DNA from 2 places in the Arthrobacter ginkgonis genome. Region 1 is predicted to be linked to the other one. Evidence: riboswitches for the same ligand, from Rfam matches in the RefSeq annotation. Region 1 holds a riboswitch; the other holds the start of a gene.
What was found. A riboswitch is a leader RNA that binds a small molecule or an ion and turns the genes downstream of it on or off. The one in region 1 is predicted to bind cyclic di-AMP.
Positions count from the first base shown of each region.

Region 1 (4,409 bases):
CCCTCGTCGAAGCCGCCGCGCCACCTGCTCATCGGTGCGCCTTACGGGTCGGATGTCCTGTGCTTCGGCGGCGGCAGGTACGCTACTCGGCCGGGGGCTCGGCTGAAGCCGACTGTGACGCCGGGTGCTCGCGCACTTCGGAGTAAACCTCAGACGGCAGCCCGATCGTGTATCCGACATCGCGGACCCTGACTCCACCCACCTCAACCACGCGGGAGGTGCTGTTGCTGCCGTCGGTCAGTTGGACGGGGATGCCGCTTCCGAACTGCTCGCCCACCACCACCGCGACATTCTGCGGGGTGATGCCCCGTGCGGTCAGGATTTCCCGGGTATGGGCAACCATCGCATCGTCGAGCACCCCTCCCGGGAAAGGATGGGTGACCCGGCATGTCCCGGTGAGGTCGGCGGCGTACACGGCGGTGACCAGATCGCGGCCGGCCTGTTCCAGGGAATCGACCGGCTTGCGCCCGTCGCACGTATCGCCCTAGTAGTCCCGAAACGCGGAACATCCCGTCACGGCTCCTGCCGCGAACACCATGCCGGCGACGCCGAGTCCGGCCGCCCAGCGCTTGTTCACCAATCGCCTACTCCCCCTTGGACGTATGGTCATTCAACCATTCTCACCGCCCGATGCCATCAGGGGCGCGGGACCGTCCCTCTGTCTCGACAAACCGTCTTGCATCCCTCCGGCTGCGAGACATGACGCCATCGCAAGCGGGCGACGCATTGGCGGATCCCGCAATGCTGCGGAGGACCTCCTCCGGCGGACAGGGCCGAAAGGGTTGGGTCGAAGTCCGGGGAGCTTCGCACCATGGGTCGACGAGTGTGGATACGCACCGACGACTGACAATCGAGTTCCCAGGGGCTGCCCCTGAGCTGGCGGGTGGATGAACCTGACAGCGGGGTGGTCTCTGGCGGTGCCTTGCTGGCCGCATTTCGGGTCGTTTTCCGACATGTGCCATCGGTATGTGAACGGGAAAGGGAGCAGTCCGAGGACTGCTCCCTTTCCCTGCGCCTGAAGGACGTTCGCTTCCTCCGAGGCGCGTCCTTGGGGGCCGAAGCCGGCGTGCTAGCTGGCCAGGGTGTAGTAGGCCATCAGCGGGCCGTAGGGGCTGTCCGCCTCCCGGATCACGGTCCCGACCGACGGGTTCTGGGCCCCGATCATCTTGCCGTCGCCGATGTAGATGCCCACATGGCTTCCGCCGTTCTGGTAGACCAGATCGCCGACCTTCGGGGTGGAGGTGCGAACGAACTTCCCGCTGGTGCGGATCGCGGTCGTGTTGTGCGGGAGGCTGATGCCGGCCTTGCCGTAGACGTACTGGACGAATCCGGAGCAATCCCAGCCCGAGGGCGAGCTCCCGCCCCAGACGTAGGGTGAACCCTTGAAGCCCAACGCCATGCTGGCAATGCGGCTTCCGAAGGCGGTGCTGGCACTGATGGCGGGCGTGGCCGCCTTTTCCTTCGCTGCCGCGGGCTTCGCTGCCGCGGGCTTTGCCGCGGTGGCGGCCTGCGCGGTGCGGGTGGCGCTGGTCATTGCGGCGCCCCGCGCATCGTTCGCGGAGGCCGAGACGGTAGCGGCGACGGCCGCGACGACCGGCTTCGGCGCGGGGGCCGGAGTGGATTTCAGGGCCACGCGATCGATCTCGAACCTCTTGACGGCCGTGTCGGGGACGGCCACCGCCTGGACCGCGACACGCTCGGTGGCGAGGGTGTCGACCGGGGCGCCTGCCGCCTCGCCGACGGCCTGGGTGGACTGGGCGGGAACGCCCAGGGTGAGCACCAGGCCGGAAGCCGCGGCGACCACGGCGGCCTGACGGCCCACCGAGCCGGCGTTGGAGGCGACTGCCTTCGAGATGGTCTCGAGCGGGTTGGTGCGGACGGGCGTCGCACGGTGGCGACCGCGAGCTTGGCGCTTGGACACGATGTTTGAACCTCTCCCAATGCCTGCGGGGTGAGCTGTCGGATTCGGGTGGGAGCCACCCGGTGCCTCGTGCCGGAAGGCCGGCGTGAGGCACTTAACCCCAAGGATCCGTGCGGACCCGAAATGTGGTTCCCCCGCCACTGCCCAGCGGTTTATGCAAAGGGACCTCGGGCGGCGGCAGTGTTCGGCAGGCCGCGCGAGCAGGCCGAACCGTACGGAGGCTCGGCATGGCTTCGAACCTACAGGAAATCGCCTCTAAAGTCACAATTCGGTCACGAAGCGGCAACTTTTTGGTTACCTTCGCGCGTGGGAAGTGGTGCCCGCCGGGTTCCTTATCCCATCTCAGGCCGTCTTTGCGGCGCTCTGCCCCGCGGCTTGCAGGCCGTGAGGGTGGCGGGCACGAGCAGGAGCGTGAGGGCGCGGCGGAGTGAGGGGTCGGCGAGGCGTTGCGTGCGGCGGCCGGATCGACCGACGGTTCCCCGGACACGGCGGCCCGCGAAAGAGGCACCGCAGACCTACCTATCTTTTCCGTGCGCCCGGACACCGGGCATTGCTCCCGGCGGCCTGCGCCGCCGTTACGTTGAGCATGGCGAACCACGCAAGGAATGGCGAGCATCTCGACAATGTGTCTTGAAACCCACCCGTTGTGAGACGGCAGGGGAGCGGGGGAATCGAGTCCCGATGGCCTGTGTGGTCCCGGTCGGCATTTCTACGGCCCTGAGGGGCATCTCTCGGGCGCTGCGGAATCTTGGGGTGGATCGGCCAAGTCAATAGGTTCCGCCGGAATGGCAGAGGGCTCCCGCTGGGTGGCGGGCGACTTGAGACAGGTAGCCGTTCGCCCGGTGGGAACCGAAGCGCCCTGCCGGCGGCCCGTGACCAGCGGATGCGTTCCTAGCGCTTCCTGCCTCCGCGAAGGTGGCTGGCGGGCCGGGGGCCTGTCAGGGCCGCTCGGTGGTGGGGGAGGCTGCGTCGTTGCGGGCGGCCTGGAGGATCGCCTGAAGCAGTCCCGGGAACCGGGCTTTGAGGTCGGTTGCTCGCAGCGAGTTGAGGATCGCGGTGCCCCTGTAGTGCTGTTCGATCACGCCGGCCTCGCGCAGGATCCTGAAGTGGTGCGTGGAGGTGGACTTACTGACCGGCAGCTGAAAGGCGATGCACGCCTGGTCGTCGAGGCCATCGGCGAGCTGGCTGGCGATCCGTCGCCTCACCGGATCGGACAACGCGGACAGCACGGCATCCAGCTGCAACTCGCCCCGGTCGGGGTGGGCGAGGATGCGCACCGGCAATCCGCCTCCTGGTTGCTTGATTGACCCCGCATCCATTGTACGATAAATCTAGTAGTACGACGGATGTCGTACTAGCCTTGAGGGTGGATCCTCGCGGGCGTCGCTGCGACCCTTAGCGGTGGGCCCCTGTGCGGCTTGCCCGTTCTGGCCCACCGACTATGAAGGAGTTCCCCATGCCCGATTTCAGCCCGCTCTGGTCACCCCTTGCGATCGGCTCGACCCAACTGGAGAACCGGGTGGCACTGGCCCCCATGACAAGGATCAGCGCAACCGAGGACGGACACGCCACGGAAAGGATGGCCTCCTACTACGAGGGGTTCGCGCGCGGAGGCTTCGGGCTTCTGATCACCGAGGGGATCTATCCCGACACTGCGCACAGTCAGGGCTACCTGTACCAGCCCGGCATCGCCACCCGGGAGCAGGCTGAATCCTGGGCCAAGGTCGTTGACGGTGTCCACGCGGCAGGCGCACGGATCTTCGCCCAGCTCATGCACGCGGGAGCGCAGGCCCAGGGGAACCGCTTCATGGACTCCTCAGTGGGCCCCTCGGCGGTGGCACCCAAGGGCGAACAGCTGGCCTTCTACCGTGGAGAAGGGCCCTACCCCGTTCCCGCGGAGATCACCCCGGCCCAGATGGGCCAGGTCCGGGAAGGCTTCGTGGCCGCCGCCCTGCACGCCAAGGCGGCCGGTTTCGACGGCGTCGAAATCCATGGCGCCAACGGGTACCTGCTGGATCAGTTCCTGACCGACTACATGAACCAGCGGACCGACGAGTACGGAGGGTCACCCGAAAACAGGGTGCGCTTCCCCGCGGAGATCTGCCGCGCGGTGCGCGAGGCCGTCGGCCCGGACATGACCGTGGGAATCCGCATCTCGCAGTCCAAGGTCAGCGACAACGACCACCGGTGGCGCGGAGGTGCCGAGGAAGCGAAGGTCATCTTCTCCACCCTGGGCGCCACCGGAGTCGACTTCATCCACACCACCGAATACAGGGCAACCGCGCCGGCATTCGAGGACGGCCCGGAGTCCCTCGCCGCGCTGGCCAAGCGGCATTCGGGAGTAGTTGTGATCGCCAACGGCAACCTGGATGCCCCGGAAACCGCGGCCTCGATGTTGCACGATGGCGCCGCGGACGTCATCGCACTGGGCAAGGCGGCCTTGGCCAACCGGAACTGGCCGCACCTGGTCCGAAACAACCTGGACTTC
Region 1 is NZ_BAABEO010000009.1:7,932-12,340, forward strand. It holds gene ABD912_RS06615 (hypothetical protein) at 83-415, opposite strand; gene ABD912_RS06620 (C40 family peptidase) at 1,070-1,921, opposite strand; cyclic di-AMP (ydaO/yuaA leader) riboswitch at 1,928-2,081, opposite strand; gene ABD912_RS06625 (ArsR/SmtB family transcription factor) at 2,860-3,198, opposite strand; gene ABD912_RS06630 (NADH:flavin oxidoreductase) at 3,378-4,409, shown strand, end outside.

Region 2 (4,409 bases), on a different contig from region 1:
CAAACTTGGAGCCGAACTCGCCGAAGGAGAGGTGCTGGGCCTTGTTCTCGACCAGCCCGAAGGAGGCTATGTCCCAGAACGCGGTGGAGCCGCCGACGCCGAGCACGACCTCGTAGCCCTCCGGGGCCCGGAAGAACTCCAGCAGGCCTTCCTGGACGCTCTTGACCAGGTTCTTCACGGGCGCCTGGCGGTGGGAGGTGCCCAGCAGGGTCGGGCCCGCGGCAACGAGGGCATCGATCTGCTCCTTGCGGACCTTCGAGGGGCCCGCGCCGAAGCGTCCGTCGGCGGGCAGGAGATCGGTGGGAATGGTCGGGAAGGTGCTCATGCTGCTCCTCGTGGATGTTCCGGTGACGTGGGGGCGCGTCGGATCGTGGGGACGGCCCACACCAGCCCTTATCGTCTCGCAAAATGCCGCCGAACGCAGAACCGCACCGCAATTGATTACGGGCACTACAGTTAGGGGAGGCCGCTTACCAGTTGCCGCCCCTTGATTCCCATTGATCCCTACAGGAGTTCCAGCTGTGTCTGATCTGATCGATACCACCGAGATGTACCTGAGGACCATCCTCGAACTCGAGGAGGAGCAGATCACCGCCCTGCGGGCGCGCATTGCCGAACGCCTGGGCCATTCGGGCCCCACCGTGTCCCAGACCGTTGCGCGGATGGAGCGCGACGGACTCTTGGTGGTGACCGAGGACCGCCATTTGGAGCTGACCCCGTCCGGGCGCCAGCTGGCCACCGAGGTGATGCGCAAGCACCGCCTGGCCGAACGCCTGCTGGCCGACGTGATCGGCCTCGACTGGGAATACGTGCACGACGAGGCCTGCCGGTGGGAGCACGTCATGAGCGAGCGCGTCGAGCAGCGCCTGTACGACCTGCTGGGCCGCCCCGCCGACTCGCCGTACGGCAACCCGATCCCCGGCCTCGAGGCCCTGGGCGGGCCCGCCGTCTCCGGCTTCGCGTCCGGCGTGGAGAACCTGGACAAGGCGCTGGCCCGCGGCGTCACCGGACCGGTCGTGGTGGCCCGGTTGGCCGAGACGATCCAGGTCGACCCGGAACTCCTGGCGCAGCTGGACGACGGCGGCATCCGCCCGGGCGCGACGGTCACGCTGGAGCGCGCCGGAGACTACGTGGTGGTCCGGGTCGACGGCATCGAGGGGGCGCTGGAGCTCCCCTCGGAGGTCAGCGTGCATGTCTTCGTGTCACGCGCTGCTTGATAACGGAATTATTACTTTTACAAATCGGCCGCTATCTTAGATAGCGGAGGAGACTCGTTTCCTTCATCCAGTTCGAACGCCTAGCCCTGTCGGCGGACCGGATCCGTTCACGCATGTACGACAGGGGCGGAGGATCCACAAATTCCGGTGCGCGGTATTCCCCGCCGCAGCCTTGGGGTGAAGTCGGGTCCGTCTACGGGCTCGGCCGGGTTGATCTCAGACCCGAATCCGACAGCTAACTTCGCCGGCGCCTGAGAGGTTGTCGACTTGACGGAACAAAAGGTTTCCGGCCGCCGCCGTGCCGCCGGACCGCTGGACGCTGCGCGTCCGGTCCCCGCGCCAGCGGTCCCGAACGCAGCGCCAGCGGCCCGGAATATGGTGCCAGCGGCCCCCGCGGTGATTCCGGCGCGGCCCGGCGCCGCCCCCGCGGCTCCCCCCGCCGCGCCAGCGGCCCCCAACGCAGCGGCTCCCGCCGTTCCGCAGCGCCCGCGCGGCGAGTCCCGCCGCGCCGCGCAGCCGGAGGTCCGGCCCGCGGTGCCCACGATGGACCCGGACGCCGCCGGGTACGTTGGCCGCCGCTTCTCCACCTCCATGCGCTACAGCGTGCGGAATCCGGAGACCCTGCCGGATCCGGCCCTTGAGCTGCCCCAGCTGCCGGAAGCGGACCTCCCGGCCCAGTCCGCCGAGGCGCCCGCCAGCCCGGCCCCCGGCGAGCCCGGCAACGTCATTGCCTTCCCGCAGCGGTTCCAGCGCGACACGCTGGGCCTGAGCCACAAGATCGCCGCCGTGGCCGCCGTCTCCGGCCTGGCGCTGGCCGCCGCCTACCCCGCGCTCGGCGACGCCGCCGAGGATCGGGTGGCGAAGGCTTCCGCCGCCGTGGCGGATGTCACAGTTCCCGCCGCCGACGGATATGCCGTCGAGCGCACCGCCCTGACCAGTACGTTCTCGAAGGACCAGCAGCTCACCGAGCTGATGTCCGCGGCCGGTGGCGACGTCACCAAGGTGGAGACGGCGGGGGTCTTGGCCCAGCCGCTCGCCGATGTGCGGGTCACGTCCCGCTTCGGCGTCCGTCCCGACCCGTGGGGCGGCAGCGGCACCGTGACCCACATCGGGCAGGACTACGGCGTCGAATGCGGCACCGAGGTCAAGGCCGCGGCCGCCGGAACGGTCGTCCAGGCCGGCTGGGCCGGGCACTCCGGCAACCGCGTGGTGATCGACCACGGCAACGGGTTGCAGACCACTTACAACCACAACACCAGTCTCAAAGTTTCGGTGGGCGCAAAAGTGAAGCGTGGCGACGTGGTTTCGCTGAGCGGAACCACGGGCAACTCCACGGGCTGCCACCTGCACTTCGAAGTGCTCATTAATGGCAAAGCGGTGGACCCCGCGGGCTGGCTGTAACCGGAGAAATACCGTTCCGTGACCAGAATGTGACTTTCGGGTGATTTTCCGTTACCGTTGTCCGTGTGCTGGATCGGCAAGGATCCAACACCCTCGGGCGGAGTGCCGAACACTGCCACCGACCGAGGTCCGTTCGCAGAATCGCTTGGCAGTGGCGGGGGACCCACATTTTGGATCCGCAAGGATCCTTGGGGTTAAGTGTCCGGCCCGGAAACGGGTGGATGCCGAGTGACTCCCACTCGAACCCGACAGCTTACCTCGCAGGCATTGGGAGAGGCCTAACTAACGTGTCCAAGAGCCAAGTGCTGGGTCGCCACCGCGCGACTCCCGTCCGCACCAACCCGCTAGAAGCGATTTCCAAGGCCGTTGCGTCCAACGCCGGCTCGGTCGGCCGCCAGGCCGCCGTCATCGCAGCCGCTTCCGGCCTGGTGCTGACCCTGGGCGTTCCGGCCCAGAACACCACCGCCACCCGCGAGGCCTCCGCCGTTCCGGCCGAGGGCCTGAACGCCGAGCGCGTCGCCGTCAAGGCCGTCGCCGTTTCGAAGGACGCGGTCAAGAAGTTTTCGATCGAGCGTGCCGAGCTGACCTCCAAGCCTGCTCCGGCCCCGGTCGTCGCCGCCGTCGCGAACACCGTTTCCAGCAGCAACGCCTCCAGCAACGCGCTGGCCCCGACCACCCGCACCAGCGCGGGGGCCACCACCTCCGTCGCCTCGGCCAAGGTTTCCGCCTCCGTGGACACCTCCAAGCTGGGCGGCATCGCGGCCACCGCCGCCAAGTACGTTGGCGTTCCCTACGTCTGGGGCGGCGCCAGCACCTCCGGCTGGGACTGCTCCGGCTTCGTGAAGTACGTCTACGCCCAGCACGGCATCAACGTCGCCCGCGGCACCTCCGCCCTGCTGGCCTCCGGCCAGTTCGTGCGCACCAGCAGCCCGAAGCCGGGCGACCTGGTGTTCCAGAACGGTGGAGGCCACGTCGGCATCTACCTCGGCGGCGGCAAGATGGTCGGCGCCCAGAACCCGACCGTGGACACCATCATCCACGACGTCACCCGCAACCCGCTGTACGGGTACTACACCCTGCGCGGCTAGCACCACCCGCCTTGAGGCAGGATCCCCCTTTTGGGCGGGTCCTGCCTTCTTGCGTTTCCGGGGCCGGGGACAACGCCACATCCGGGCGAAATCCGGGTGAAGATTCCCCGATGCGCGTCCTGGAACCCTCCGGCAGGTGGCGCGAATCGCCGAGGGGACTAGGCTAGGATTCGATAGCCCATGCTGGATGCCGCGAGCGATGCGTCACCAAAGGGCCCGCGGCCCGTCAGGACAACGAGGAACGCTGATGCGAACCCTGGTACTGAATGCTGGATACGAACCGCTTGCGGTCGTCACCTTCCGCCGCGCCCTGCTGCTGGTACTGACCGGCAAGGCCAGCGTGCTGGCCGAGGAGGGCGAGCCCGTGGTTGGCCCGCGCGAGGTGCTGGGCCGTCCGTCAGTGATCCTGCTGCACCGCTACATCAAGGTCCCGTACCGCGAGGCGGCGAACGTCACACGGCGCGGGGTGCTGCGCCGGGACGGACACAGCTGTGGGTACTGCGGGCGCCACGCCTCCACCGTGGACCACATCCAGCCGCGCTCGTCCGGGGGCCAAGACACATGGGAGAATCTGGTGGCCTGCTGCCTCACCTGCAACAACGCCAAGGGCAACAAGACCCTGCGCCAGCTGGGCTGGACGCTGCGCACCGTCCCGACCCGGCCGCACGGGCCCCAGTGGTACATCACCGAACTGGAGCGCCCC
Region 2 is NZ_BAABEO010000035.1:37,886-42,294, forward strand. It holds gene serC (phosphoserine transaminase) at 1-325, opposite strand, end outside; gene ABD912_RS22480 (metal-dependent transcriptional regulator) at 522-1,217, shown strand; cyclic di-AMP (ydaO/yuaA leader) riboswitch at 1,295-1,475, shown strand; gene ABD912_RS22485 (M23 family metallopeptidase) at 1,596-2,618, shown strand; cyclic di-AMP (ydaO/yuaA leader) riboswitch at 2,751-2,899, shown strand; gene ABD912_RS22490 (C40 family peptidase) at 2,906-3,706, shown strand; gene ABD912_RS22495 (HNH endonuclease) at 3,954-4,409, shown strand, end outside.
Region 2: it holds a riboswitch for cyclic di-AMP, as region 1 does, so the genes downstream of both, ABD912_RS22485 (M23 family metallopeptidase) here and ABD912_RS06620 (C40 family peptidase) in region 1, are expected to answer to the same signal.